One region of the Streptomyces sp. NPDC040545 genome, then DNA from elsewhere that is predicted to be linked to it. Evidence: riboswitches for the same ligand, from Rfam matches in the RefSeq annotation. Region 1 holds a riboswitch; each other region holds the start of a gene.
The links. Region 1 has a riboswitch for cyclic di-AMP ahead of ACZ573_RS33520 (transglycosylase family protein). Riboswitches for the same ligand answer to the same signal wherever they lie in the genome.
Positions count from the first base shown of each region.

Region 1 (9,498 bases):
GGTGACGACGTACACGGCGAGGTCGATGTCCGCGCGCGGGAAGAGCCCGACGAGGACGGCGAAGGGGCTGGTCAGATAGGTGCCCAGGTCCGGCAGGAAGCTCATGCCGTAGCCGGAGCGCCAGTTGAACAGCAGCCCGCCCTCCGCGCGGCCGTGCAGGAGGTCCCACAGCTGCGCGTGGAAGGGGACGAACTGGTTGCCGAGGTCGTTGATGCTGCGGTGGCGCGATCCGTAGGGGAACACGCGGGCGGCGGCGTCCCCGGCGCACACGGCCACCGCCGTGAGCAGGGCGGCGAGCGCCGATCCGAGCAGACTCCGGCGGCGCGGTGAGGGACGCGGCGAGCGGTGCGTTGTCGACATGGTGGGCCGACCTTGGCAGGGCCGGGTGACCGAAGGGTGGCCTCAGGGTTGCCGGTGGCCGATCCGGCCCTTGCCCCGGGGCCGGGGTCCCCAGAACGGGTGACGGGTGGCGCGCCGGACCCGCCGGTGCCCGTCGGCTCACTTATGAACGGTGCGTGTTCGGTCCGCGCGTGAATCGTTGGTCGAACCGGTGGTCCGGATCACCGTGACCTCATAACATCGATCACCGCACGGCCCTTTGTGCACCGACGCACAATCTCCCGGCCCTGGAGGCTCCTTTGCACCGTCGCACAGCGCTCTCCGTCTCCGCCGCCCTGCTCGTGGCGGCGCCCCTGCTGTCCGCCTGCTCGGGCGAGCCCCGTCCCGGCACCGCGGCCGTCGTGGGCGGCGAACGGATCACCACCTCCGCGCTCCAGGCCCAGGTCAACGACGTCCGCGCGGCGCAGAACCGTTCCGGGCAGGCCGCCGCCGAGCTCATCGCGAGCACCCCCCACCTGGAGCGGCAGAAGCTCGACGCGCTCCTGCAGAGCCGGATCATCGACAAGATGGCCGACACCGCCGGGCTCACGGCCACCCAGAAAAACATCGAGGACGAACGCAAGGCGTACGTCGACGAGAACGGCGGCGAGGAGCAGTTCGAGGCACTGCTCCTGCAGAAGGGGGCCATGGCCCCCGGCCAGGTCGACCGCTTCCTCCGCGACCGGGTGCTCCTCACCGCGCTCACCGCCAAGTACGGAGCCGGGAAGCTGGAGGAGCCCGCCCGCGCCGCCGTCAAGGCACTGCACATCGAGGTGAACCCGCGCTACGGCGCCTGGGACGCCAAGGAGATCAAGCTCGGCACGGGGGAGACGCCCTGGATCACCCAGCGGACGCGGCCCGAGGCGGCTCCGGCCGGAGCCTGACGCTCCGGGGTCCCCCCGGACCGCGGGCCGGCGCGCCGGAGGTAGGTTCGGAGGGTGACCGACCACTCCGAACCCACCGCCGCCGCTGCCGAGCCCACGGGCCGCATCGTCCTGCTGACCACCAGCCACCGGGTCGCCCCCGGCGTGCTGTCCTGGCCGGCATGGCAGACCCTGCACGCCGCGGACCGGGTGCTGTGCGCCGACCCCGGCCACCCGCAGCTGCCGTACCTGCGGGAGGCGGGCATCGAGGTCGCGTTCGAGAGCCCGGACGCGCACGCGCTGGTCGAGGCCTGCGCGGGCGGCCGTACGGTCGTGGTGCTCCCGGGCGGCGAGGGCGACCAGCGGCTCACCGACGGACTGGCCCGGCTGGCCGGCTCGGGCCGGGTCTCCATGCCCGACCTGGAACTGCTGCCGGGCTCCTACGACCTGCCGGGCGCGCGCCTGCTCGACCTGGTCCAGGTGATGGACCGGGTCCGGCGCGAGTGCCCGTGGACCTCCCGGCAGACCCACCGGGGCCTGGCCAAGTACGCGATCGAGGAGGCCTACGAGCTGGTCGAGGCCATCGAGGACGGGGCCCGGGAGGAGCTGCGCGAGGAGCTCGGCGACGTGCTGCTCCAGGTGTTCTTCCACGCCCGGATCGCCGAGGAGCACGAGGATCCCGACGAGGCCTTCTCCATCGACGACGTGGCCGGGGCGCTCGTCACGAAGCTGATCCACCGGCACCCGCACGTCTTCGGCGACGCGGAGGCCGAGACCCCCGAGGACGTCAACGCGCACTGGCAGCGCACCAAGGCGGTGGAGAAGCGGCGGGAGTCGGTCACCGACGGGATCCCGGTGGGCCAGCCCGGCCTGGCGCTCGCCGCCAAGCTCGCGGGCCGGGCCCGTACGGGCGGCGTGGCCGTGGAGCTGCCCCGCGGCGAGGGCATCGGGTACGAGCTGCTGGAGCTCGCGGCCCGCGCCGAGGCAGCGGGGACCGACCCCGAGACCGCGCTGCGCGCGGCGGCCCGCGCCTACCGGGACGCGATCCGGGCGGCCGAGGGCGTGGCGGAGCCGGGCGACACCCCCTGACACCCCGCAGAGACTCCTTACTCCTTCAGTACGTCCTCGGGGCACGGGCCGAGGGGTCGTGCCAGTGGGGCGCCGGGCGGTCCAGGAACCACTCGCCGAATCCCAGCGGGCGCTCCCCGTACCCGTGGCCCCGGGCCGGTACCGCGTCGTGGAAAAGGCGGCCGGGGCGGGCGCCGAGCTCCTGGAGGAGATGGGCGGTCTCGTCGACGAACGGCGGTGGACCGCTGAGGTAGACGTCCTGGTCCGGCCACAGCCCCCGGTTGCCCAGCGCGGTCGCCAGCCGGTCGGTGGCCTGGTTGCGGTGCTGCCCGGGCGCGGGCGTGATGTAGGTGACGGCGAGCCAGCCGCAGCGGGCGGCGAACGCGTCGATGAGCGGGCGGTCGTAGAGGTGCGCGCCGTCCCGGGCCACCACGAAGAGCCGTACGTCCTGATCGGGAGGACGCTCCGCGAGATCCTCCAGCAGGGCCCGGATGGGCGCCCAGCCGGTGCCGGCGGCGATCAGGCTGACCGGGCGGTCCTCGCGGCGGAAGGTCAGCTGCCCGCCGGCGGCGCCGAGCCGCAGCACGTCGCCCGGCCGGGTCTCGCGGACCAGGGCGGTGCTCAGCCGCCCCTGGTCGACCCGGCTGACGTGCAGGTCGAGGGTGCCGTCGGGGCGGGGGGCGTTGCCGATGGAGTAGGTCCGCCAGGTCGTCGGGACCCGTTCGCTGCTCACGCTCGTGTACTGGCCGGGGAGATAGGGGAAGGGGGCGTGCGGCCGCAGCGTCAGGATGCCTATGTCCGGTCCGTACTGGAGGTGGCGTACGACCTCCGCGTCCCACCACGGCGGGTCCTCGCTCGCGTCGGCGCCGGCCGTCATCGCGTCGGCCATCACCTGGTAGGCCTCGGCCCAGGCCTTCTCGACCGGCGGGGTCCAGGCCTCGCCGGAGGTCTCCGCGAGCGCGGCGAGCAGGCTGGCGCCGACGGCGGCGTAGTGCTCGGGGCGGACCAGGAACTTGCGGTGGTCGCGCCCCAGGTCGCGCAGGTAGGGGCCGAGGGACTCGTCGTCGAGGTGGGCGATCACGTGCGTGAGCGCGGCGAAGAGCCGGTCCCGCTGGCGTTCCATGTCGTGGAGGGAGGCCGGGAAGAGGGCGCGGACTCCGGGGTTGTGCCAGAAGAGGTGGGTGTAGAAGAACTTGACGGCGTGCTCGGCCCGTCTCTCCACCACCGCGAAACTGCTTTTCAAGATCCTGGCATCCACAAAACCGAAAGTAGGAATGCCGGAGAAGTTCAGGTCAAGGGATGGCCGATCTACGGACAGCCGCGACGAACCACCCATATCGGATGGGGGTTCGGTGCCGGGATACGGTCATCAGGTGCACGAGCAGACCTCCGGAACACCCGCCGAAATCCCCGCGGACACTCCCGCCGACCCCCCTTCCGCCGAGGGCCCCACCCTCTTCGACTGGGAGTTCGCGACCGACCCCTACCCGGCCTACGCCTGGCTGCGCGAGCACTCCCCGGTGCACCGCACCAAGCTGCCCAGCGGGGTCGAGGCGTGGCTCGTCACCCGGTACGCCGACGCCCGCCAGGCCCTCGCCGACCAGCGGCTCAGCAAGAATCCGGCACACCACGCGGAGCCCGCGCACGCCAAGGGCAAGACCGGGATCCCGGGGGAGCGCAAGGCGGAGCTGATGACGCACCTGCTCAACATCGACCCGCCGGACCACACCCGGCTGCGGCGGCTGGTGTCGAAGGCCTTCACCCCACGCAGGGTCGCCGAGTTCGCCCCGCGGGTGCAGGCGCTCACCGACCACCTGATCGACGGGTTCGCGGGGAAGGGTGAGGCTGATCTCATTCACGAGTTCGCCTTCCCGCTCCCCATCTACGCCATCTGCGAGATGCTCGGGGTACCGCGCGAGGACCAGGACGACTTCCGCGACTGGGCCGGGATGATGATCCGCCACGGTGGCGGTCCGCGCGGCGGGGTCGCCCGGTCGGTCAAGCAGATGCGGACCTACCTCGGTGAACTCATCCACCGCAAAAGGGATGATCTGGGTGATGACCTGATCTCCGACCTGATCCGGGCGAGCGATCACGGCGACCATCTGACGGAGGGCGAGGCCACCGCCATGGCATTCATCCTGCTTTTCGCCGGTTTCGAGACCACCGTGAACCTCATCGGCAACGGGGTCCACTCCCTCTTCATGAACCCCGGGCAGCGCGAGCGCCTCCAGCTCTCCCTCGCCGCCGGGGAGAGCGGACTGCTGGCCACCGGGGTCGAGGAACTGCTGCGCTACGACGGCCCGGTGGAGCTGGCGACCTGGCGGTTCGCCACCGAGCCGCTGACCCTCGGCGGCATGCGGATCGAGGCCGGCGATCCGGTCCTGGTCGTCCTCGCGGCCGCCGACCGGGATCCGGAGCGCTTCGCGGACCCGGACACCCTCGACCTCTCCCGGACCGACAACCAGCACCTCGGATACGGGCACGGCATCCACTACTGCCTGGGCGCTCCGCTCGCCCGGCTCGAAGGACAGACCGCGCTCGCGACTTTGCTGACGCGTCTGCCCGATCTGGAACTCGCCGTTCCACCCCAAGACCTGCGCTGGCGCGGGGGGTTGATCATGCGAGGGCTCCGCACTCTTCCCGTTCGATTCGCGGCTCAAAACACTTGCGCGAAAGCTGATTAAAAGTCAGGTTCGGCTTGAACTTGTGACAATCGTTCGAAGGCCGCTAGGTTCTGCCGTTACCCCGCTGTTATATGCGAAAGGTGATCCCTCATGCTCTCCGGGAACGGCCGTCACAGACGCCCCCGCCAGGTCCCCGCGCTGGTCGTCACAGCCGGAGTCACTGGCTCTGCGCTGGCCATGCCGCTGTTGGCCGCCACCAGCGCCACCGCCGCCGACACGTCCACGTGGGACAAGGTCGCCGAGTGCGAGAGCGGCGGCTCGTGGAGCGCGAACTTCGGCAGCGGCGCCTACGGCGGACTCCAGTTCACCCAGGAGGAGTGGCAGAGCGCCGGCGGGCTCGACTTCGCCGAGCGCCCCGACCTGGCGAGCCGTTCCCAGCAGATCGCCGTGGCCGAGCGGGTGCTCGGCTCGACCGGCCCGCAGGCCTGGCCGCTGTGCGCGGCCTCGGCCGGTCTGGTCCGGGAGAGCCCCGCCGCACAGGTGGACCCCGGTCTGCCCGGCGGCCACGGCCCGATCGCCCCCGCGCCGTCCCGCCCGGACGACGCCGTTCCGTCCACCGGGGGCGGCAAGCCGTCCACGGACTACGGGTCCCCGACCCCGGCCCCGGCTCCGAGCCCCTCCAGCACCCCGTTCCTGATACCCGACGCGCCGTCCATCGGACTGCCCGTCATGCCCGCGCCGGACGTCCCGACGACGCCTCCGGTCGACCCGACGGCTCCGGTCCAGCCGGGCGGCCCGACCGGCACGCCGACCCCCGTCGACCCGACGGCGCCGACGCTGCCGGTGGACCCGACCGTGCCCACCACCTCGCCCGTCACGCCGGGACTGCCCCCGGTCGACCCGACGGCCCCCGCGGCCCCGGCGGTCCCGCAGACCACCGGCGCCACTCCTGTCGAGGGCAGTGGCAAGCACCGCGGTGCGCCGGAGACCCCCTCTGATGCCGCGTCGGACCCCACCTACACGGTCCAGGCGGGCGACAGCCTGGCGACCATCGCGGTTGCCAAGGGCGTAAAGGGGGGCTGGAACGGTCTCTACCAGGCCAATGAGCAAGTCATCGGCGAGGACGCCGACCTCATCAAGCCGGGCCAGAACCTGGACCTAACTCCGCAATAAGGACAGTTCAGTTACCCGGAAAGAGTCGAATGTCGGATTTCTGTAAGTGAGACATGTGTCTCTTCCGGTCAACTGGCGTGTCCCGCCCCGGGGCTTCCGCAAACCCCGTCCTCACCTGCGCAAACACCCCTGCGGGGAGCGCAAGTAGGGGCCGTTTCTCCCCGATGTTCCTCGTTGAACATCGGGGAGGGACCTGTCTACCTTCTGAATCGCTCGCCACCGCGAGCTCCTTCGACCGCATCGCCGAATCCTGCCGGCGGACGGGGGGAACAGTCGTCGCGTCAAGCGCCGAAGGCAGGAGCGGGGGAACCAAGGTAGGTGCCGGGAGCGGCCGTTGAGAGACGGTCACGCCACCGGCTTGGGGTTAAGACGTGCGCTAGGTCGCACGGCCGGGCAACTCACTCGCCCGAACCCGACAGCTCACCTCGTAGGCGTCGGTGAGGAGAAACTCCATGCTGCTTTCCGGCAAGGGCAAGCACCGTCGCGGTACTGCAATCGAGCGGTCTGTCCGGATCGTCACGCTCGCCGGTGTAGCCGGTGTGGCCGTGGCCGCCCCCCTGATGGCCGCGGGCACCGCCAGCGCCGCCACCACGTCCGAGTGGGACAAGGTCGCGCAGTGCGAGTCCGGCGGCAACTGGTCCATCAACACGGGCAACGGCTACTACGGCGGTCTGCAGTTCTCGCCCTCCACGTGGGCCGGGTTCGGTGGCAAGTCGTACGCCCCGCAGGCCAACCAGGCCTCCAAGTCGCAGCAGATAGCCATCGCGGAGAAGGTCCTCAAGAGCCAGGGCAAGGGTGCCTGGCCGTCCTGCGGCAAGGGCCTGTCGAACTCCGCCTACACCGGTGGCGGCTCCGAGGCCCCGGCATCGTCCAAGCCGCAGTCCAAGCCGCAGTCGAAGCCGAAGGCCGAGAAGCCGAAGACCGAGACCAAGGCCGCGCCGAAGGAGACCAAGCGTCCCGAGGCTCCCACCACCCGCTCCGAGCGCGCCGAGGCTCCGGCCGCGCCGAAGACCGGCAACGGCTCGTACGAGGTCAAGCCGGGCGACACCCTGGGCACCATCGCCGAGGCCAACGGCGTCAAGGGCGGCTGGGAGAAGCTCTTCGAGCTGAACAAGGACATCGTCTCCGACGCCGACCTGATCTTCCCGGGCCAGAAGCTGAAGCTCAGCTGAACACTGCGGCAGAAGCCGCCGAAACCTGTACGCGGCGTCAGCTGACCCCGTGCAGGATTTCCACCGCCCGGCGCGTGCCCCACGCGCCGGGCGGTGCTGCGTGTGGCCCCCCGAAGCCCGATGATCAAGCTACCTATGTCCCGGAAGAGGGGTATTCGGTCCCTTTTTCGTCCCAGGGTCCGGGCGGTCGGGCGGCCCAGTGCCCGGAGCCGGTTAGGCTCTAGGCGGCAAGGCCATCCCACGGCCTGACACGCCACCGCACACTCAGCGTCACATCCCAGAAGGAGATGCTCGTGCCGTCCATCGACGTCGTCGTAGCCCGGGAAATCCTGGACTCCCGAGGCAACCCCACGGTCGAGGTCGAGGTGGGCCTCGACGATGGCAGCACCGGCCGTGCTGCAGTTCCGTCCGGCGCCTCCACCGGTGCATTCGAGGCCATCGAGCTGCGTGACGGTGACCCCAACCGTTACTTCGGCAAGGGTGTCGAGAAGGCCGTCCTCGCCGTCATCGAGCAGATCGGCCCGGAGCTCGTCGGCTACGACGCCACCGAGCAGCGCCTGATCGACCAGGCCATGTTCGACCTGGACGCCACCGACAACAAGGGCTCGCTCGGCGCCAACGCCATCCTCGGCGTCTCCCTGGCCGTCGCGCACGCCGCGTCCGAGGCCTCGGACCTTCCGCTCTTCCGCTACCTCGGCGGTCCGAACGCGCACCTGCTGCCCGTTCCGATGATGAACATCCTCAACGGTGGATCGCACGCCGACTCCAACGTGGACATCCAGGAGTTCATGATCGCCCCCATCGGCGCGGAGTCCTTCTCCGAGGCGCTGCGCTGGGGTGCCGAGGTCTACCACACCCTCAAGAAGGTCCTGCACACCAAGGGCCTCTCCACCGGCCTGGGCGACGAGGGCGGCTTCGCCCCGAACCTGGAGTCCAACCGCGCCGCGCTCGACCTCATCATCGAGGCCATCAAGCAGGCCGGCTACACCCCGGGCACGGACATCGCGCTCGCGCTCGACGTCGCCGCGTCCGAGTTCTACAAGGACGGCCAGTACGAGTTCGAGGGCAAGTCCCGCTCGGCCGCCGAGATGACCGACTACTACGCCGAGCTCGTCGAGGCGTACCCGCTCGTCTCCATCGAGGACCCGCTGTTCGAGGACGACTGGGACGGCTGGAAGACCATCACCGACCGCCTCGGCGCGAAGGTCCAGATCGTCGGTGACGACCTGTTCGTCACCAACCCGGAGCGTCTGGCCCGCGGCATCGAGGAGGGCTCCGCGAACGCCCTGCTCGTGAAGGTGAACCAGATCGGTTCGCTGACCGAGACCCTGGACGCCGTCGAGATGGCCCAGCGCAACGGCTTCAAGTGCATGATGTCCCACCGCTCCGGTGAGACCGAGGACGTCACCATCGCCGACCTCGCCGTCGCCGTGAACTGCGGCCAGATCAAGACCGGCGCCCCGGCCCGCTCGGACCGTGTCGCCAAGTACAACCAGCTGCTGCGCATCGAGGAGATCCTCGACGACGCCGCGGTGTACGCGGGCCGCAGCGCCTTCCCGCGCTTCAAGGGCTAATCACCCCCCTGAGGGGCTGGCCTCCGTACGTCCCCGCACTCGGTCCCGTACCGTGTGCGGGGACGTATTGCGTAGTGCGTACCTAGGGGAGGCGGACCAATGGCCGGGAACCGGGACCGGTTCTCCACCTTCTCCACCGCGACCAGGCTCAAGCAGCTCGGGGAGCGGACCGCCGCCCACGTCTACCGGTCGCAGTCGCGGCGTCAGGTCCGCCGCAGCCGGCTCACCGGCCGCGCCGCGCTCCTGGTGCTCGTCCTCTGTACGCTGGTCGTCGCCCTCGCGTATCCGATGCGCCAGTACGTCTCCCAGCGCTCGGAGATCGCGAAGCAGCAGCGGGCCGCCGCGGCCGCGCGGGACCGCATGGAGCGGCTCCGCGACGAGAAGGCCCGCTGGCAGGACGACGCCTACGCGGAGCAGCAGGCGCGCAAGCACCTGCACTTCCTGCGCCCGGGGGAGATCGGCTACATCATGAGCGACCCCGGGGCCCAGCCCACGCAACCGCACGGGACCGGCCACGCCGGCTCCGACCGCCCCTGGTACTCCAACGTCTGGGACGGCGTCGACAAGGCCGACCGCCCCGGCGAGTGATCCGTACCGCCGTACCGCAGCACCCATCCACGAGAACGAAGAGACTTCCTCCAGG
Region 1 covers NZ_JBVIWA010000025.1:66,886-76,383, reverse strand. Annotated here, with positions in the region: gene ACZ573_RS33550 (YfhO family protein) at 1-360, opposite strand, end outside; gene ACZ573_RS33545 (SurA N-terminal domain-containing protein) at 639-1,262, shown strand; gene ACZ573_RS33540 (nucleoside triphosphate pyrophosphohydrolase) at 1,317-2,330, shown strand; gene ACZ573_RS33535 (globin domain-containing protein) at 2,356-3,552, opposite strand; gene ACZ573_RS33530 (cytochrome P450 family protein) at 3,683-4,996, shown strand; gene ACZ573_RS33525 (transglycosylase family protein) at 5,174-6,109, shown strand; cyclic di-AMP (ydaO/yuaA leader) riboswitch at 6,386-6,558, shown strand; gene ACZ573_RS33520 (transglycosylase family protein) at 6,562-7,281, shown strand; gene eno (phosphopyruvate hydratase) at 7,575-8,855, shown strand; gene ACZ573_RS33510 (FtsB family cell division protein) at 8,955-9,443, shown strand.

Region 2 (9,498 bases), on a different contig from region 1:
CGCTGCGCCAGTCCATCAGGGTCGGGACGTATCTTCTCGAACAGAAGCTCCGCAAGCGCGAGAAGTTCCCGCTGATCGTCGAACTGGAACCGCTCTACGCCTGCAACCTGGCCTGTGAGGGGTGCGGGAAGATCCAGCACCCGGCCGGGGTGCTCAAGCAGCGCATGCCGGTCGCCCAGGCGGTCGGCGCCGTACTGGAGTCCGGTGCGCCCATGGTGTCCATCGCGGGCGGTGAGCCCTTGATGCACCCGCAGATCCACGAGATCGTCCGGCAGTTGGTGGCGAGGCGGAAGTACGTGTTCCTCTGCACCAACGCGATGCTGCTGCGCAAGAAGATCGAGAAGTTCACCCCTTCCCCCTATTTCGCCTTCGCCGTGCACATCGACGGTCTGCGCGAACGCCACGACGAGTCGGTGGCCAAGGAGGGCGTCTTCGACGAGGCGGTCGCCGCCATCAAGGAGGCGAAGAAGCGCGGGTTCCGGGTGACCACCAACTCCACCTTCTTCAACACCGACACCCCGCAGACGATCATCGAGGTACTCAACTACCTCAATGACGACCTCCAGGTCGACGAAATGATGATCTCGCCCGCCTATGCCTACGAAAAGGCTCCCGACCAGGAGCACTTCCTGGGCGTCGAACAGACGCGAGAACTCTTCAGGAAGGCCTTCGCGGGCGGCAACCGGCGGCGCTGGCGGCTCAACCACTCCCCGCTCTTCCTGGACTTCCTGGAAGGAAAGGCCGATTTCTCCTGCACGGCCTGGGCCATTCCGAATTACTCCCTCTTCGGCTGGCAGCGCCCCTGCTATCTGATGAGCGACGGCTACGTGCCGACGTACCGCGAGCTCATCAACGACACCGACTGGGACAAGTACGGCCGCGGAAAGGACCCGCGCTGCGCGAACTGCATGGCGCACTGCGGCTACGAGCCCACCGCCGTCCTCGCCACCATGGGCTCCCTCAAGGAATCCCTGCGCGCGGCCCGGGAAACCATCGCCGGCAACCGGGACAAGTCGGCATGACCGGGCGGCCACAGGAGGAAGGGGGCGGCCGGGGCAAGGGCTTCGACCTCGGCGCCCTGCTCGCCGAGCGCGGCGCGGAGCGGTACGAGCTGCACGCCCGGCACCTCAACCACCAGCTGCCCCGCATGCTGCACACCATCGGCTTCGACAAGGTCTACGAACGGGCCGAGGGCGCCCACTTCTGGGACGCGGAGGGCAACGACTACCTGGACATGCTGGCCGGGTTCGGGGTGATGGGCCTGGGCCGGCACCATCCGGTCGTCCGCCGCGCCCTGCACGACGTCCTGGACGCCCAGCTCGCCGACCTGACCCGGTTCGACTGCCAGCCGCTGCCCGGGCTGCTGGCCGAGAAGCTGCTCTCGTACAGCCCGCACCTGGACCGGGTCTTCTTCGGCAACAGCGGCACCGAGGCGGTGGAGACGGCCCTGAAGTTCGCCCGGTACGCCACCGGGCGCCCCAGGGTCCTCTACTGCGACCACGCCTTCCACGGTCTGACCACCGGCTCCCTCTCGGTGAACGGGGAGGGCGGCTTCCGGGACGGCTTCGCACCGCTGCTCCCCGACACGATGATCGCGCTCGGGGACCTCGCCGCCCTGGAGCGCGAGCTGAAGCGCGGGGACGTGGCCGCCTTCGTCGTCGAGCCGATCCAGGGCAAGGGGGTCCTGGCCGCCCCGCCCGGATTCCTGCTCGCCGCGCAGGAGATGCTGCACCGGCGGGGGGCACTGCTGATCGCGGACGAGGTGCAGACCGGCCTCGGACGTACCGGTGACTTCTACGCGTACCAGCACGAGCCGGGCGTGGAGCCGGACCTGGTGTGCGTGGCGAAGGCACTGTCGGGCGGATACGTCCCGGTCGGCGCGACCCTGGGCAAGGACTGGATCTTCAAGAAGGTCTACTCGTCCATGGACCGGGTGCTCGTGCACTCCGCGAGCTTCGGTTCCAACGCCCAGGCCATGGCGGCGGGCCTCGCGGTCCTGTCCGTCATGGAGGACGAGGAGGTCGTGGCGAACGCCCGCGCCATGGGTGACCTGCTGCGCGGGCGGCTCGCCGCGCTGGTGGGCGAGTACGAGCTGCTGCACGAGGTGCGGGGGCGCGGGCTGATGATCGGCATCGAGTTCGGCCGGCCGTCCTCGCTGGGCCTGCGCAGCCGGTGGACCATGCTGCAGGCGGCCCGCAAGGGCCTCTTCGCGCAGATGGTCGTGGTGCCGCTGCTGCAGAAGCACCGGATCCTCACCCAGGTCTCCGGGGACCACCTGGAGGTGATCAAGCTGATCCCGCCGCTGATCGTGGACGAGGCGGACGTGGACCGGTTCGTCGGGGCCTTCCGCGAGGTCATGGACGAGGCGCACGGCGGGTCCGGACTGATCTGGGACTTCGGCCGCACGCTGGTGAAGCAGGCCGTCGCCACGCGCTGACGGCCCGCCCACCCCGTGGGGGAACCGGTCCCCGCCCCGGTCAGGCGAGGAGCCGGTCCCGCAGCCGGCCGAGGGTCTCGGGCGTCAGCCCGAGGCCCTCCGCCAGGTAGCGGTCCACCCCGCCCCAGATCTCGTCGATGGTGTCGAAGGCGGCCACCAGGTACTCGGCGCGGGCGTCGAAGAGCGGCGCGAGCAGCTCCATCACCTCGGGGGAGCGGGCGCCCTCCGACTCGTCGGTGCGGCGCACGCGGTAGCGGCGGTGCGGGGCGTTCGACTCCAGGTAGTCCGCCACGATCGCCTCGCGCTCGACGCCCAGCGCGAGCAGGGTGACGGCGATCGACAGGCCGGCCCGGTCCTTGCCGGCCGCGCAGTGCATCAGCGCGGGGACGCTGTCCTCGGCGAGGGCGTGCACGACCCGGCTGTGCTCGGCGGTGCGCTGCCGGATGATCCCGCGGTACGAGTGCGACATCCGGGCCGCGGCCTTGCCGTCGCCCAGGAGCTCGCGCAGCTGGACGAGGTCGCCGTCGCGGACCAGTCGCCAGAACTCCCGTCCGTCGGCCGGGTCGGAGAGCGGGATGTTGACGTTCCGCACGCCCGGCAGCTCGACGTCCGGCCCCTCCAGCGCGTGATCGGCGACGTTGCGGAAGTCGAAGATGGTGTGGAGACCGAGCGAGGCGAGGAATTCTGTATCGGTTTCGGTGGCATGCGCGAGATGTCCGCTTCGGAACAGTCGTCCTGTCCTGACCGTTCGGCCGTCAGAAGTCGGCAATCCGCCCACATCGCGGAAATTGCGCACTCCGGACAGCTCCGGCTCCTGTATCTGCTGGGTCAAAGCAACTCCTCCGCCATGTCGTGGACCCTCTGTCCGAATTACACTACTTGCGCCAACTTGCCATATCCGGAGGCGAGATCGGGCACGTCCCCGTGAGCCAGATCATACGGTGACCGTGAGTGCCTGATCGTCAAAGGTGAATGGCCGCGTCGGGGCGGCTGTTGGCGGTGCGGAATGGACGGAGGGTGACGGTAATTCCGTCGGTCCCTCATGCCTGTTATTCCGTCAGGGAATTCGCGGCTTGTTCCGTGCTGCCGCAAGGGATTACCTTCGCGATCGATCCGGGTGGACCGCCAAATCCTGCCGCCTCCCGGAAACCGCACCCGACCTATTCGCGCGGCAGGAGCGGGGGAACCAGGTAAGCCGCCGGCCCGGAGATCTTTTCTCCGGGAACGGCTCGGGGTGAAGCCGTCCATGTCCCGTACATGTACGGCCGGACATCTCCAGTCCGAACCCGACAGCTCACCTCGCAGGCGCCGGAGAGGAATTCGTCATGCCTGCAAAGGGTAAGCACCGCCGTCCCAAGTCCCTTTCCCTTTCCCGCGGTTTCGCCGTCGCCGGAACCGGTGGCGCGGCCCTCGCGCTGCCGCTGATCGGTGCCGCCGGCGCCCACGCGGCCGGCGCCCCGGCCGCCGCGAGCGCGGTGACCCCCGCGGTGGCGTCGCAGGCCCCCGTCGCCGTGCGGGCTGCCCCCGTCGCCGCAGTGCAGGCCGCGCCGACCCTCTACACCGTCGTGCCGGGCGACTACCTCTCCAAGATCGCCGCCGAGCGCCATCTGTCCGGCGGCTGGGAGCAGCTGTACGCCGACAACCGCGAGGCCGTCGGCGGCAACCCGTCGCTGATCCACCCGGGCCTGAAGCTGCACCTCGGCGGTCCCGCCGAGGCGGCTCCGGCCGAGGCGGAGGCCGAGGCCGCCCCGGCCCCCGAGGCCGACGCGAAGCCGGCCGCGCAGGCCGCGCCGGAGCCGGTCCGCGAGCAGGCCGAGCAGGCCGCCCCGGCGCAGCGGGAAGCCGCCGTCGAGTCCCCGGCCGAGGCCCCCGCCGCCGCGCCGCAGTCGGCCGCGGGCTTCGTGGCCCCGGTCAGCGGCGGCATCTCCACCCAGTACAAGGTCGCCGGCAGCATGTGGTCCTCCGGCTACCACACCGGCGTCGACTTCATCGCTGCCATGGGCACCACCGTCAAGGCCGTCGGCGCGGGCACCGTGGTCTCCGCCGGCTGGAGCGGCTCGTACGGCAACGAGATCGTCATCAGGCACGCGGACGGCAAGTACTCCCAGTACGCCCACCTGTCCCAGCTCTCCGTCTCCTCCGGCCAGAGCGTCACCGCCGGGCAGGCCATCGGCCTCTCCGGCTCCACCGGCAACTCGACCGGACCCCACCTCCACTTCGAGATCCGTACGACCCCGTCCTACGGCTCGGACATGGACCCGATCGCGTACCTCCGCTCGAAGGGCGCGAGCCTCTGACGGCACCCGCCGCCGGAGCGCCGACAGGGCGTGAGGCCGGGACCCGAGGGGGGTCCCGGCCTCACCTGTACTTATTCCTTATCCCTCGCGTGGTATAGATCACGGTCCGTCAACCCCTCATTACGTTGGCGTAGGTTGGTTACCGGAGTGAAGTATGGGTTCTCGTGGCAGCGACGACGACGAAACTCAAGACCATCGGCTCGTACGCGGCGATCGGGGACAGCTTCACCGAGGGTGTGGGGGACCCGGGACCCGGGGATTCTTTTCTCGGCTGGGCGGACCGGCTCGCCGTGCTCCTGGCCGATCAGCGCGAAGAGCATGACTTCCGGTACGCGAATCTGGCGGTGCGGGGGAAGCTCCTCGACCAGATCGTGGCCGACCAGCTCCCGAGAGCCAAGGCCCTCGCACCGGACCTGGTGACCTTCTGCGCGGGCGGCAACGACATCATCCGGCCCGGCACCGACCCGGACGACGTGGCGGAGCGGTTCGAGGCGGCCGTGGCCGACCTCACCGGGTCCGTGGGCCAGGTCATGATCACCACGGGCTTCGACACCCGTGGCGTACCGGTGCTCAAGCACCTCCGCGGCAAGGTGGCGACGTACAGCGCGCACGTCCGCGCCATCGCCGACCGCTACGACTGCCCGGTGCTCGACCTCTGGTCGCTGAAGTCCGTGCAGGACCGGCGGGCCTGGGACACGGACCGGCTGCACCTCTCGCCCGAGGGACACACGCGGGTCGCGCTGCGCGCCGCGCAGGTGCTCGGCCTGGACGTGCCGGCCGACCCCGACCAGCCGTGGCCCCCGCAGCGGCCGCGCGGCTCGGTGGACGTGACCCGGGACAACATCCAGTGGGCGCGCGAGCACCTCGTGCCGTGGATCGGCCGGCGGCTGCGCGGGGAGTCCTCCGGGGACCACGTGGAGGCGAAGCGGCCGGACCTCCTTCCGCTGTAGCGGGAGCGGGAGCCAGAAGCGGAATCCTTCGGGGCCGGTGTGCGTTGGGATGGTCGTAGAGCGACGACCATCCTGACCCCATCCTCCCTGGAGGCGCTTTGACCGGCTCCCGTCCCCTGCGTCCGCGGCTGCGTGCCCTGCGGCCCGAAGCCTTCGGCGCGGACCCGTCCGGTGCCCGGCTGGAGCGGATCAAGCGCTCGCCGAACTTCGCCGACGGCGTCTTCCAGAACCCGGTAGGGGCCCGGAGCAGGCCCTCGGGGTCGATGGCAGAGTTCGCGAAGATCTACTTCCACCGGGAGCAGCGGGCGCGGCGCAGCCCCGGGGCGCCGATCCCGGTCCACCCGACGACCCTCGCGGACCTGGCGAAGCCGCCCGTGAGCGGCCTGCGGCTGACCTGGATGGGCCACTCCAGCGTGCTCGCGGAGATCGACGGGCGCCGGGTGCTGTTCGATCCGGTGTGGGGCGAGCGGTGCTCCCCCTTCCCCTTCGCCGGTCCCAAGCGGCTGCACCCGGTACCGGTCCCGCTGGCCTCGCTGGGCACGGTCGACGTCGTGGTCATCTCGCACGACCACTACGACCACCTCGACCTGCCGACGATCAAGGCGCTGGCCGGTACGGACACGGTCTTCGCCGTCCCGCTGGGCGTCGGCGCGCACCTGGAACGCTGGGGCGTACCGGCCGACCGGCTGCGCGAGCTGGACTGGAACGAGAGCACCAAGATCGCCGGTCTCTCGCTCACGGCCACCCCCGCCCGGCACTTCTGCGGCCGCGGTCTGCGCAACCAGCAGCACACCCTGTGGGCGTCCTGGGTCGTCGCGGGCGACGGGCACCGGATCTTCCACAGCGGGGACACCGGCTACTTCCCCGGCTTCGAGGAGATCGGCGCCGAGCACGGGCCCTTCGACGCCACCATGATCCAGATCGGCGCCTACTCGGAGTACTGGCCCGACATCCACATGACGCCCGAGGAGGGCATGCGCGCCCACCTCGACCTGCAGGGCGGCACCCCCCACGGGACGATGCTGCCGATCCACTGGGGCACCTTCAACCTGGCCCTGCACCCGTGGGACGAGCCGGGCGAAGGCACGCTGACCGCATCGAGGAACGCGGACGCGGCCATCGCGCTCCCCGTCCCGGGACAGCCCTTCGAGCCCGGCTCGGCGGACGCACCCACCGCACCGTGGTGGCGGCCGTTCGTCGGCGCAACGGCGGCGGGCGGCCCCGTCGACGGCCGCGCGTCCGTGCCGCCGCTCGGGGCGGGCGGAGCGGTGGCGACAGCTGCCCGGGTGGCGTCGGCGGCCGCCGACGGCCAGGAGAAGCCGGAGTCCGTCGGCTCGTAACGCACGCCACCGGGGCAGGACCGGGCCGTCCCGGCACATCCGGGCGGCCGACAGCCGCGGATAAGGACCCCCCACGGGACGTACCCCATGGGGGTCCTTCGTGCTCGGAGCCCGCGGCGCTCCCCGCTTCCCCGCCGGACGCGCCCGGCTGCCGCGGGGCGCCGCCGGGGCGGTGCGCAGGGGCCGACCGGCGCATTCGGGCTGCTGTACGAGCGCTCCACCGGGAGCGGGAAGCACCCCGGCGAAGTTCGCCAACTGGCGCTCCGGGGTGCTGCGATGGGGTCTAGCGTGGGTATTCGGTGATCAACACCGGGCCCCGGGAACGCTGGGGGCCGGGCCCCACGTACCGAGGACGCAGATGTCCGGACTCCGCGCCGCCCGCCATGCCCCGTCGAGACACGCCGTCACCGGTCCCGGCCGGCAGATACGCCCCCAGCTGGTGCGCGCCGCCGTACTGCCCACCCTCGCCGCGGGGCTCAGCGGCGCGGCCGCGGTGATCTTCACCCTCCAGCTCGGCGGGGGAGCCGGCGACCGCGACGCCCGGCTGTGGCCGGTGCTCACCGGCTGCGCCCTCCTCGTGGTCGGCGCCCTCGCCGCAGCCCTGCTCGGCGCCCAGCGCACCGCCAAGGCCGTACGGGACCGGTGCGAGGCGCTGCGCCGCTCCAGCGTGCGCGGCCGGGGCGAGCTGCGCGCGGCCGCCGACCGGCTGGAACGGGGCGAGACCCCGGCCCGCCCGGTGCGCGGAGGGCCGAACTCGCCGCTGCCCGGCGGGGATCCGGCCGGGGTGGACGAGTTCTGGCTGCTCTCGCAGGAGCTGCGGGGCGCCCGCGAAGAGGCGCACACCACTCTCCTGCGGGTGGCCGGACCGGCCGCGCCGACCGACAGCGAGCGCAAGGTCGAGGTCTTCGTCAACCTCGCGCGCCGGCTTCAGTCCCTCGTGCACCGCGAGATCTCGCTGCTGGACGATCTGGAGGACACGGTCGAGGACCCGGACCTGCTCAAGGAGCTCTTCCACGTCGACCACCTCGCCACCCGCATCCGCCGGCACGCCGAGAACCTCGCCGTGCTGGGCGGGGCCGCGTCCCGCCGCCAGTGGACCAGGCCCATCGACCTGAGCGAGGTGCTCCGCTCCTCGGTCGCGGAGGTCGAGCAGTACACCCGGGTCAAGGTCGTGCCCCCGGCCGGCGGCAGCGTACGCGGGCACGCCGTCGCGGACGTGGTGCACCTGCTGGCCGAACTCGTCGAGAACGCCACGGTCTTCTCCGCCCCCGACACCGATGTGGTGCTGCGCGCCGAACGGGTCACCGCCGGCATCGCGGTCGAGGTGGAGGACCGCGGACTCGGCATGCCCGCCGAGGAGCAGCACCGGATGAACGCCCTGCTCGGCGACCCCGACCAGATCAGCGTCCGGCACCTGCTGGCGGACGGCCGGATCGGCCTGTTCGTGGTGTCGGCGCTCGCCCGTCGGCACGGCATCGCCGTCGAGCTCAAGTCCAACATCTACGGCGGTGTGCTCGCCGTGCTGGTGCTGCCGCAGGAGCTGCTGGGCGCGGAGGCGCCCACCGCGGCCGACGCGGCGGGCGGCTCGCGGGCCACCTCGTGGGGGACCGGTCACGGGTCGGCGATGCCACCGCTGGAGCCGGTACGGATGCCCCTGCCGGCGCCCCTGCCGGAGGCCCGGCTGGCTTCCGGCGGCCCGGGGGCCGCAGCCCCGCACGACCCCGAGCCGCACCCCGGACCCGCACCCGAACCCGCTCCGCCGTCCCACGCCCCGCCCGCCCCCGCCCCCGTTGCGGGCTCCGGCACCCGGCCGGGTCCCGGAGCCGCGACCCCGTCGGAACCCGCGCCCCAGCCCGTGCCCCGGCCCCGGACGGAGCCCCAGCCCCGGCCCCCGTCCCTGCCGTCGCCCCGTTCCGGGGCGACGGACGGGCCCGGTGCGGTGGCCTGGTCGGCCCCCGTGGCCGATCCCCGGGTCGGGCCCGTGCCGGGTGCGCCGACCGGTGCGGTGGCCTGGTCGGCGCCCGTGCCCGAACCGGCGCCGGCGGCCGATCCCGTACCCGGCGCACCCGCCGCGGGCGACCGGCCACGGCTGCCCCGGCGCCGCGCCCAGGAGCACCTCGCGCCCCAGCTGCGCGAGGCCCCCGCACCCCGGCGGGCCGCGGATCCGGAACAGCCGGTGCACGACCCGGGCCTGATGGCCGCCTTCCAACGGGGCTTCGGCCTGGCCCAGTCGGAGAACCAGGCATGACCCCGACCCCTCACCTCAGCAGCAAGGAGCGCACCCCCATGGGCGGCGAAGTGGCGACGAAGACCGGCGGTCGGCTCTCCGACCTCGACTGGCTGCTCAGCGGCCTGGTGCAGCGCGTGCCGTACACGCGAAGCGCCGTGATCCTCACCGCCGACGGGCTCGTGACCTGTGTGCACGGGCTGGACGCCGACAGCGCCGACCACCTGGCCGCCCTCGCCTCAGGGCT
Region 2 covers NZ_JBVIWA010000002.1:169,626-179,123, forward strand. Annotated here, with positions in the region: gene hpnH (adenosyl-hopene transferase HpnH) at 1-1,022, shown strand, start outside; gene ACZ573_RS05725 (aspartate aminotransferase family protein) at 1,019-2,437, shown strand; gene ACZ573_RS05730 (tyrosine-protein phosphatase) at 2,478-3,269, opposite strand; cyclic di-AMP (ydaO/yuaA leader) riboswitch at 3,584-3,760, shown strand; gene ACZ573_RS05735 (peptidoglycan DD-metalloendopeptidase family protein) at 3,763-4,734, shown strand; gene ACZ573_RS05740 (SGNH/GDSL hydrolase family protein) at 4,899-5,684, shown strand; gene ACZ573_RS05745 (MBL fold metallo-hydrolase) at 5,783-7,024, shown strand; gene ACZ573_RS05750 (sensor histidine kinase) at 7,383-9,272, shown strand; gene ACZ573_RS05755 (roadblock/LC7 domain-containing protein) at 9,311-9,498, shown strand, end outside.
Region 2: linked by a shared signal. The riboswitch ahead of ACZ573_RS05735 (peptidoglycan DD-metalloendopeptidase family protein) and the one ahead of ACZ573_RS33520 (transglycosylase family protein) in region 1 are both predicted to bind cyclic di-AMP.

Region 3 (9,498 bases), on a different contig from region 1:
CGCTCGACATGTTTACGGCAGGTTGCGAAGTGCTCACCGCCGGGCGGAGCCGCAGCCGGTGCGCCCCCGCCGCCCGCTCGGCGTGGATCGCGGTCAGCGCCCGCGCCCGTTCGGCGTCGCCGCGCGCGACCGCGTCCACGATCGCCCCGTGCTCCGCCCAGGACTCCACGGGCCGGGCCGGCGCCTCCACCACGTACATCCACGCGATCTTGTGGCGCATCTGCGTGAGCAGCGCGATCAGCCCGGGGCTGCCGGAGGACTGTGCGAGCGTCTCGTGGAACCAGCCGCCCAGGGACCGCAGGTCCTCGCCCTGGCCCCGCCTGGCCCGCTCCTGCCCCAGCCTGACCAGCCCGCGCAGCACCTTGAGGTGCGCGTCGGTGCGCCGCCGGGCGGCTCTGGCGGCAGCCAGCGGCTCCAGGAGCATCCGCAGCTCCAGCAGGTCCGCCGCCTCCTGCCCGGTCGGCTCGGCCACGCAGGCGCCCGCGTGGCGCCGTGTGGTCACGAACCCCTCGGACTCCAGGGTCCGCAGGGCCTCGCGCACCGGGACGCGCGAGACCCCGTACCGGCGGGCCAGCACCTCCTCGGTCAGCCGGCCGCCCGGCTCGAACACCCCGGAGACGATGTCGTCGCGGATTGCTGTGCATACCGCGTGCGCAGGAATACGCAAGACCGAACCTCCGCCTATTTCCGACTGCCAGCCTCATTGCACGCACATGCGTGCGCTGCGACTCTATTGCAACACACGATAATTTCCGAGAGCGGCCAGAAATACGAAACATTTGTACAAGGACGCAACACGAAGACCCCGGCTCTCCGAGCCGGGGTCTTCGGTGAAGCGGTGTGCGAGGCGGGGTCAGAGGCTGACGCCGTGCGAGCGCAGGTACGCAATCGGGTCGATGTCCGAGCCGTACTGCGAGCCCGTGCGGGCCTCGAAGTGCAGGTGCGGGCCGCTGGAGTTGCCCGTGGAGCCCGACAGGCCGATCTGCTGGCCCGGGGTGACCTGCTCGCCGACGGAGACGTTCAGCGAGGTCATGTGCCCGTACTGGGTGTAGGTGCCGTCGTTGTGCTTGATGACGACGTTGTTGCCGTACGCGCCGCCCCAGCCGGCCTCGACGACGGTACCGACGCCCACCGCGTGGACCGAGGTGCCGGAGGCGGCGTGGAAGTCGATCCCCGTGTGACTGCCGGAGGACCACATGCCGCCGCCCGCGTGGTACTGCGTGCTGACGTACGAGCCGTCCACCGGGGCGACAAAGGTGTTGAGGCGCTTGCGCTCCTCCTCGCGGGCGGCGCGCTCGGCGGCCTCGCGCTCGACCTTCGCCTTGGCCTCGGCAAGGCGCTTGGCCTCCGCGGCCCGCTGCTTCGCGTCGGCCTCGGCCTGCGCCTTGACGGCGTCCTGCTCGGCTCCGCGGTGCTGGGACTCGGCCTGGTCGGCGATGTCACCCGCGAGGTCCTCGGCGACGACCACGGCGCCCAGGCCGTTGTCCTGGCCGATGTTGCTGCTGTGGTTGTCCGCGGCGAAGGCCGGGGCGGCGAGCGAGCCGACCACACCGGTGGTGGCGATCGCGGCGATACCGGCGTAGCCGGCGGTCTTCTTGCTCAGACGGCTGGAGCCACGGTGCTTACCGGTACCAGCGGGACGACTGCCAAACGCCATGAAGGGTTTGATCCTTTCCTTCCTTCTCGCCTACCGGGTTAGCTGACGGGTTCGGAGCAGGAAGGTCTCCTACGGATCTCCTCTTGCGAGGGGGTCCGATTCACCCCAGGGACTCATGTGGGTCCCCGGCTCCCCAGGCTCGCGCCTGACGGGGACTCGGCGATCGCTGCCCGGTGCCGCGGGTGCGGCGGGCACAACTGACGGACAGCACGGCCGACGCTAGGCGGATCATCAGTCAATCGCCAAACAGACACGGCTTTTTGTTGCGTACGCCACACCACATAAAAGCAACCTCACCACTAAACGGACAAAAGGGGTTCCGATGACCAAGTCACCAGAACCCCTTGCCGAAACCTTCAGCCGGCCCTCAATGAGCCGTCGCCCGCCGGTCAGTTGGAGACGACCGTGACCTCTCCGATCCCAAGAGCCCGCACGGGCTCCTCGATCAGCGCCGCGTCGCCCACCAGGACGGTGACCAGCCGGTCCGCGGGGAAGGCCTTGACGACCGCCGTGGTCGCCTCCACCGTGCCCGTTTCGGCGAGCTGGGCGTACAACTGCGCCTGGTAGTCGTCCGGCAGCTCCTGCTCGACCTGGTCGGCGAGGGTGCCCGCGACCGAGGCCGCCGTCTCGAACTTCAGCGGGGCCACACCCACCAGGTTCTGCACGGCGACATCGCGTTCGGCGTCGGTCAGACCGCCCTCCGCGAGGGTGCGCAGCACCTTCCAGAGGTCCTCCAGCGCCGGTCCGGTGTTCGGGGTGTCCACCGAGCCGCTGATGGCGAGCATCGAGGCGCCCTTGCCGTCCGCGGTGGAGCGCAGCACCTGGCCGAAGGCGCGCACGCCGTAGGTGTACCCCTTCTCCTCGCGCAGCACCTTGTCCAGGCGCGAGGTGAGGGTGCCGCCCAGGCAGTACGTGCCCAGCACCTGGGCCGCCCACACCCGGTCGTGGCGGTCCGCCCCGATCCGGCCGATCAGCAGCTGCGTCTGGACCGCGCCGGGCCGGTCCACGATGACCACGCGGCCGGTGTCGTCGGCGGTCACCGGCGGCACCGGGAGGGCCGCGGCGGTGTTGCCCGTCCAGGTGCCCAGGGTGTCCGCGAGCACGGCGTCCAGGTCGATGCCGGTCAGGTCGCCGACGACCACCGCGGTGGCGGTGGCGGGGCGTACGTGGGCCTCGTAGAAGGCGCGTACGGCGGCGGAGTCGATCCGGGCGACCGTCTCCTCGGTGCCCTGGCGCGGCCGGGACATCCGCAGGGTGGCCGGGAAGAGCTCCTTGGAGAGCTGCTTGGCGGCGCGGCGCTGCGGGTTGGCCAGCTCGTGCGGGATCTCGTCGAGCCGGTTGCGCACCAGCCGGTCGACCTCGGCGTCGGCGAAGGCGGGGGCGCGCAGCGCCTCGGCGAGCAGGCCCAGCGCCTTGGGCAGCCGGGAGGCCGGGACCTCCAGCGAGAGCCGCAGGCCCGGGTGGTCGGCGTGCGCGTCCAGGGTGGCGCCGCAGCGCTCCAGCTCGGCCGCGAACTCCTCGGCGGAGTGCTTGTCGGTGCCCTCGGAGAACGCCCGCGCCATGATGGTCGCCACGCCGTCCAGGCCCTCGGGCTCGGCGTCGAGCGGGGCGGCGAGGTTGACCTCGACCGCGACGACCTGCTGGCCCGGCCGGTGGCAGCGCAGCAGGGTCAGTCCGTTGGACAGCTGCCCGCGGTCGGGGGCCGGGAAGGCCCACGGCTGCGGCTCGCCGGCCTGCGGGCGCGGGTGGAAGGTCATCGTGACGGCTGCCGTGTCGCTCACTGGTCCGCCCCCTCGTTCTCGTCGGAGTCGTCGTGCTGGTCGGACTCGTCGGCCGCGAGCGGCTCGTAGACGAGCACCGCGCGGTTGTCCGGGCGCAGGCGGGCCGCGGCCACGGCCTGCACCTCCTCGGCGGTGACGTCGAGGACGCGCTGGACGGCGGTCAGCGCCAGCTGCGGGTCGCCGAACAGCACCGCGAAGCGGCACAGTTCGTCGGCGCGGCCGGCCACCGTGCTCAGCCGGTCCAGCCACTCGCGCTCCAGCTGCGCCTGGGCGCGCTCCATCTCCTCGGCCGTCGGGCCCTCGGCGGCGAACCGCGCGAGCTCCTCGTCCACGGCCGCCTCGATGGCGGGGATCTCGACCCCGCTGGAGGTCTTGACGTCCAGCCAGCCCAGGGAGGGCGCCCCGGCCAGGCGCAGCATGCCGAAGCCGGCCGCGACGGCGCTCTGGTCGCGGCGTACCAGCCGGTTGTGCAGCAGCGAGGACTCGCCGCCGCCCAGGATGGTCAGCGCCACGTCGGCGGCGTCGCACTCGCGGGTGCCGTCGTGCGGCAGCCGGTAGGCGGCCATCAGCGCACGCGCCGGGACCTCCTCGACGATCTCCTCGCGCAGCTGCTCCCCGATGATGTCGGGCAGCGAGCCGTCACGGGGCGGCTGCTTGCCGTCGTGCGCGGGGATGGTGCCGAAGTACTTCTCGACCCAGGCGAGCGTCTGCTCGGGGTCGATGTCCCCGACGACCGAGAGCACCGCGTTGTTGGGCGCGTAGTACGTACGGAAGAAGGTGCGCGCGTCCTCCAGGGAGGCGGCGTCCAGGTCGGCCATGGAGCCGATCGGGGTGTGGTGGTACGGGTGGCCCTCGGGGTAGGCGAGGGCGGTGAGGCGCTCGAAGGCCGTACCGTACGGAACGTTGTCGTACCGCTGGCGGCGCTCGTTCTTGACGACGTCGCGCTGGTTCTCCATGGACTCGTCGTCCAGGGCGGCCAGCAGGGACCCCATCCGGTCCGCTTCCAGCCAGAGCGCGAGCTCCAGCTGGTGGGTCGGCATCGTCTCGAAGTAGTTGGTGCGCTCGAAGCTGGTGGTGCCGTTGAGGGAACCGCCGGCGCCCTGGACCAGTTCGAAGTGCCCGTTGCCGGGAACGCTCGCCGACCCCTGGAACATCAGGTGCTCGAAGAGGTGAGCCAGGCCGGTGCGTCCCTTGACTTCGTGGCGCGAGCCTACGTCGTACCAGAGGCAGACCGCGGCGACCGGGGTCAGGTGGTCCTCGGAGAGCACCACGCGCAGGCCGTTGGCCAGCCGGTGCTCGGTCGCTGTCAGGCCGCCGGAGCCGGCCTGGGCTGTGGCCGTGTGACCCATGGGCATGTGGTCCCTTCGATCGCGATGCAGAGATTTCTTATCGACCTGCCACTGTATGCAAGCGCGCCGACCGCCGGATAAGTTCCCGGGTCACTCCCCCGCACTCCGTCCGGGGGACCCCCGGGGTCGGAGTCGGCGTTGTCGGTGCGCCGGGCCACAATGGTCCGCGTCGTACCCTCGCCGGACACCACAACGCCAGACCCAGCCAGACCCAGCCAGACCCAGCCAGACACCCCGCCCCACACCCAGCACACCCCATTTTGGTTAAGGAGCCGCGCAGCGATGGCCCGCCGCAGCACGAAGACCCCGCCGCCGGAGGATTTCGAGGAGAAGATCCTCGACATCGACGTCGTCGACGAAATGCAGGGCTCCTTCCTCGAGTACGCGTACTCGGTGATCTACTCCCGCGCCCTGCCCGACGCCCGGGACGGCATGAAGCCGGTGCACCGGCGCATCGTGTACCAGATGAACGAGATGGGCCTGCGCCCCGACCGCGGCTACGTGAAGTGCGCCCGTGTCGTCGGCGAGGTCATGGGCAAGCTCCACCCGCACGGTGACGCGTCGATCTACGACGCCCTCGTGCGCATGGCCCAGCCCTTCTCCATGCGGCTGCCGCTGGTCGACGGCCACGGCAACTTCGGCTCGCTCGGCAACGACGACCCGCCGGCCGCGATGCGTTACACCGAGTGCAAGATGGCCGACGCCACGTCGCTGATGACGGAGTCGATCGACGAGGACACCGTCGACTTCACCGCCAACTACGACGGCCAGGAGCGGGAGCCGGTCGCCCTGCCCGCCGCGTACCCGAACCTGCTGGTCAACGGCGCGTCCGGAATCGCGGTCGGCATGGCCACCAACATGCCCCCGCACAACCTCGGCGAGGTCATCGCCGCCGCCCGCCACCTGATCCGGTACCCCCAGGCGGACCTGGAGGCGCTGATGCGCTTCGTGCCGGGTCCCGACCTGCCCACGGGCGGCCGGATCGTCGGGCTCTCGGGCATCAAGGACGCCTACGAGAACGGACGCGGCACCTTCAAGATCCGCGCGACGGTGGCCGTGGAGGACGTGACGGCGCGCCGCAAGGGCCTGGTCGTCACCGAACTGCCCTTCACGGTCGGCCCCGAGAAGGTCATCGCGAAGATCAAGGACCTGGTCGGCTCGAAGAAGCTCCAGGGCATCGCCGACGTCAAGGACCTCACCGACCGCTCGCACGGCCTGCGCCTGGTCATCGAGATCAAGAACGGCTTCCACCCGGAGGCCGTGCTCGAGCAGCTCTACAAGCTGACGCCGATGGAGGAGTCCTTCGGCATCAACAACGTGGCGCTGGTGGACGGGCAGCCCCTGACGCTGGGCCTCAAGGAGCTGCTGGAGGTCTATCTCGACCACCGCTTCGAGGTCGTCCGGCGGCGCAGCGAGTTCCGCCGCGCCAAGCGCCGCGACCGGCTCCACCTGGTCGAGGGCCTGCTGGTGGCGCTCCTCGACATCGACGAGGTCATCCGGCTCATCCGGGACAGCGACAACTCCGCGCAGGCGAAGTCCCGTCTGATGGAGCGGTTCTCGCTGAGCGAGATCCAGACCCAGTACATCCTGGACACCCCGCTGCGCCGGCTCACCCGGTTCGACCGGATCGAGCTGGAGTCCGAGCGCGACCGGCTGACGGGCGAGATCGACGAGCTGACCGGGATCCTGGAGTCGGACAGCGAGCTGCGCAAGCTGGTCTCCTCGGAACTGGCGGCGGTCGCGAAGAAGTTCGGCACCGAGCGCCGTACGGTGCTGCTGGAGTCCGCGGGCACCGCGGTGGCGGCCGTGCCGCTGGAGGTCGCGGACGACCCGTGCCGGGTGCTGCTGTCCTCGACGGGCCTGCTCGCGCGTACGGCGAACGGCGAGGCGCTGCCGGAGGAGGAGGGCGGCGCCCGCGCCAAGCACGACCTGATCGTCTCGCAGGTCGCGGCGACCGCCCGGGCCGATGTCGGTGCGGTCACCTCGTACGGGCGGCTGCTGCGGCTGTCGGTGATCGACCTGCCGCAGCTGCCGGACACGCACGCCGCGCCGAACCTGGCGGGCGGCGCCCCGGTCTCGGAGTTCCTCTCCGGGCTGGAGGCGGACGAGAAGGTGATCTGCCTGACCTCCCTGGACGAGTCCTCGCAGGGCCTCGCGCTGGGCACCGAGCAGGGCGTGGTCAAGCGCGTCGTGCCGGACTACCCGGCGAACAAGGACGAGCTGGAGGTCATCACCCTCAAGGACGGCGACCGGATCGTCGGCGCGGTCGAGCTGCGCACGGGTGAGGAGGACCTGGTCTTCATCACCGACGACGCCCAGCTGCTGCGTTACCCGGCGGGCCAGGTCCGCCCGCAGGGCCGCCCGGCGGGCGGTATGGCGGGCATCAAGCTCGCCGACAACGCCAAGGTGATCCACTTCTCGGCCGTGGACCCGGCGCGGGACGCCGTGGTCTTCACCGTGGCGGGCTCGCACGGCACCCTGGACGACTCGGTGCGGTCTGGGAAGCTGACCCCCTTCGACCAGTACCCGCGCAAGGGCCGGGCCACGGGTGGCGTGCGCTGCCAGCGGTTCCTGAAGGGCGAGGACGTACTGGTCCTGGCCTGGGCGGGCGGTTCGCCCGTCCGCGCGGCGGCGGCGAACGGCACTCCGGCGGAGCTGCCGGCCGTGGACCCGCGCCGGGACGGCTCGGGGGCGGCACTGCCGGCAGTGGTCGCGGCGCTGGCGGGCGCCGCGCTGTAGGTCGCGGGAAGGCGTTCGGGTGGTACGACCGGGGGACGTACCACCCGAATGCCGACTAGTGTTTTCCCCGTGGACGCGGTGGGGGGAGAACGCAGCTGATGAGCCGTCGAGCGGGCAGCGGACTGATCGGGAACTGGGCGGAGGCCCAGCGCCGGCAGCAACAGACGCAGCTGGTCCAGCAGCGCGAGGCCGAGCGCCGGCAGCGGGCCCACGAAAGGGACGCGAACCGGAGCCACCGGCAGTACCGCGAGGCCGAGGCCGTGCGGCGCACCGCGCAGCTCGACGCGGAGGTCGAAGCCCTCAAGGGCCTGTTGGCCGCGGGCTGCCGGGCACCGGCGTTCCGGATATCCGCCCTGGCCCGGCCGGACCGGCTGCAGCCCTTCGACCCCGGGGCCCTGGCGCACCCGGTGCCGATGCCCCGCATCGAGGATTTCCAGGGGCGGAGCAGCGGCTGGACGCTCGGCTCGAACCACCGGGCGCAGGCGGAGCGGGAGGCGCACGCCCGCTACACCCAGGCCTGGCAGGCCGCGAACGCCGCGGAGGCGCAGCGCCGGCAGCAACTGGCCGCGTACCGGCAGCAGTACGACCGGTGGGCGGCCGAGCAGCTCGCCGGGATGCGGGCGCACGACGGCGGACTCGCCGAGCTGGCCGACGCCCTGCGCGCGGGTGATGCCGAGGCGGCGGTGGAGTACTTCTCGGCCGCCCTCTACGCCTCGACGGCCTGGCCCGAGGCGCTGCCGAGGCAGGTGACGGCCGCGTACGACCCGGCCGCGCGCCAGCTGGTGCTGGACTGGGAGCTGCCCGGCTACGCGGTGGTACCGGAGGCCCGGGCGGTGCAGTACCTGCCGAGCACGGACCAGGACAAGGTGAAGCCCCGCCCGGTCACGGAACGGCGGGCGCTGTACCGGGACCTGCTGGCCCAGTGCGTGCTGCTGGTGGTGCGCGAGCTGTACGCGGCGGACGAGTTCGGCGTACTGGACTCGGTCGTGGTCAACGGCTTCGTGGACTGCCACGATCCGGTGACGGGCCAGGAGGCGCGGTTCGTGCTCGCCACGGTGCCGGCGGCGCGTGATGCCTTCGCCGGACTGCGGCTGGAGCAGGTCAGTGCGGTGGACTGTCTGGTCTCGGGGCTGGGCGGGCTGCTGTCGGCGCGGCCCGACCAGCTGACGGCGGTACGCCCCGGGCGCCGGCCCGACGAGGTCGGCGGAGGTGTCGTCAGCCACGGCGGGCACGCGGGCGACGCGGACGAGGACGAGCCGGATCTCTTCGTGATGGACCCGATCGCCTTCGAGAACCTGGTCGCCGAGCTGTTCCGGGCGATGGGCATGGAGGCGGTGACGACACAGCGGTCGGGCGACGGCGGGGTCGATGTGGAGGCGGTGGACCCGGCGCCGATCCGGGGCGGGCGGATCGTGGTGCAGGTCAAGCGGTACCGGAACACGGTGCCGCCGACGGCCGTGCGTGATCTGTACGGCACGGTCCAGGACAAGGGGGCGAACAAGGGGGTGCTGGTCACCACCGCGTCCTTCGGACCGGGGTCGTACACCTTCGCCAACGGCAAGCCCCTGGAGTTGGTTCCCGGGGCGGACCTGGTCGAGCTGCTCCACCGGTACGGACTGCGTGGCCGGCTCGGCGGCGGTCGCGCCGCGGCGCCCGCGCGGCGGGCGCCCGCGCCGGAGCCGGTTCCCCCGGCCGACCACAACGTGCTCGGCATGTCCTGGTCGGGTTCGGTCGCCCTCGACGTGTGCGCGCTCGTCTGCACGGGCAACCGGGTGCTGAGCGAGGAGCACTTCGTCTTCTTCAACAACCCGCGGACCCCGGACGGTTCGGTACGGGCCCGCGAGCACGCGGCGCCCGACAAGGCGGCGCTGGAGGTCTCGTTCGACGCCCTGCCGTCGCAGGCCGACCGGCTGGTCCTCGTGGCCGCGATCGACCCGGAGGCCGATCCCCACGCCGACCTCGCCGGGTTCAC
Region 3 covers NZ_JBVIWA010000005.1:256,873-266,370, forward strand. Annotated here, with positions in the region: gene ACZ573_RS13580 (GntR family transcriptional regulator) at 1-667, opposite strand, end outside; gene ACZ573_RS13585 (M23 family metallopeptidase) at 854-1,657, opposite strand; cyclic di-AMP (ydaO/yuaA leader) riboswitch at 1,671-1,829, opposite strand; gene ACZ573_RS13590 (M16 family metallopeptidase) at 2,047-3,414, opposite strand; gene ACZ573_RS13595 (M16 family metallopeptidase) at 3,435-4,787, opposite strand; gene ACZ573_RS13600 (DNA gyrase/topoisomerase IV subunit A) at 5,070-7,526, shown strand; gene ACZ573_RS13605 (restriction endonuclease) at 7,625-9,498, shown strand, end outside.
Region 3: linked by a shared signal. The riboswitch ahead of ACZ573_RS13585 (M23 family metallopeptidase) and the one ahead of ACZ573_RS33520 (transglycosylase family protein) in region 1 are both predicted to bind cyclic di-AMP.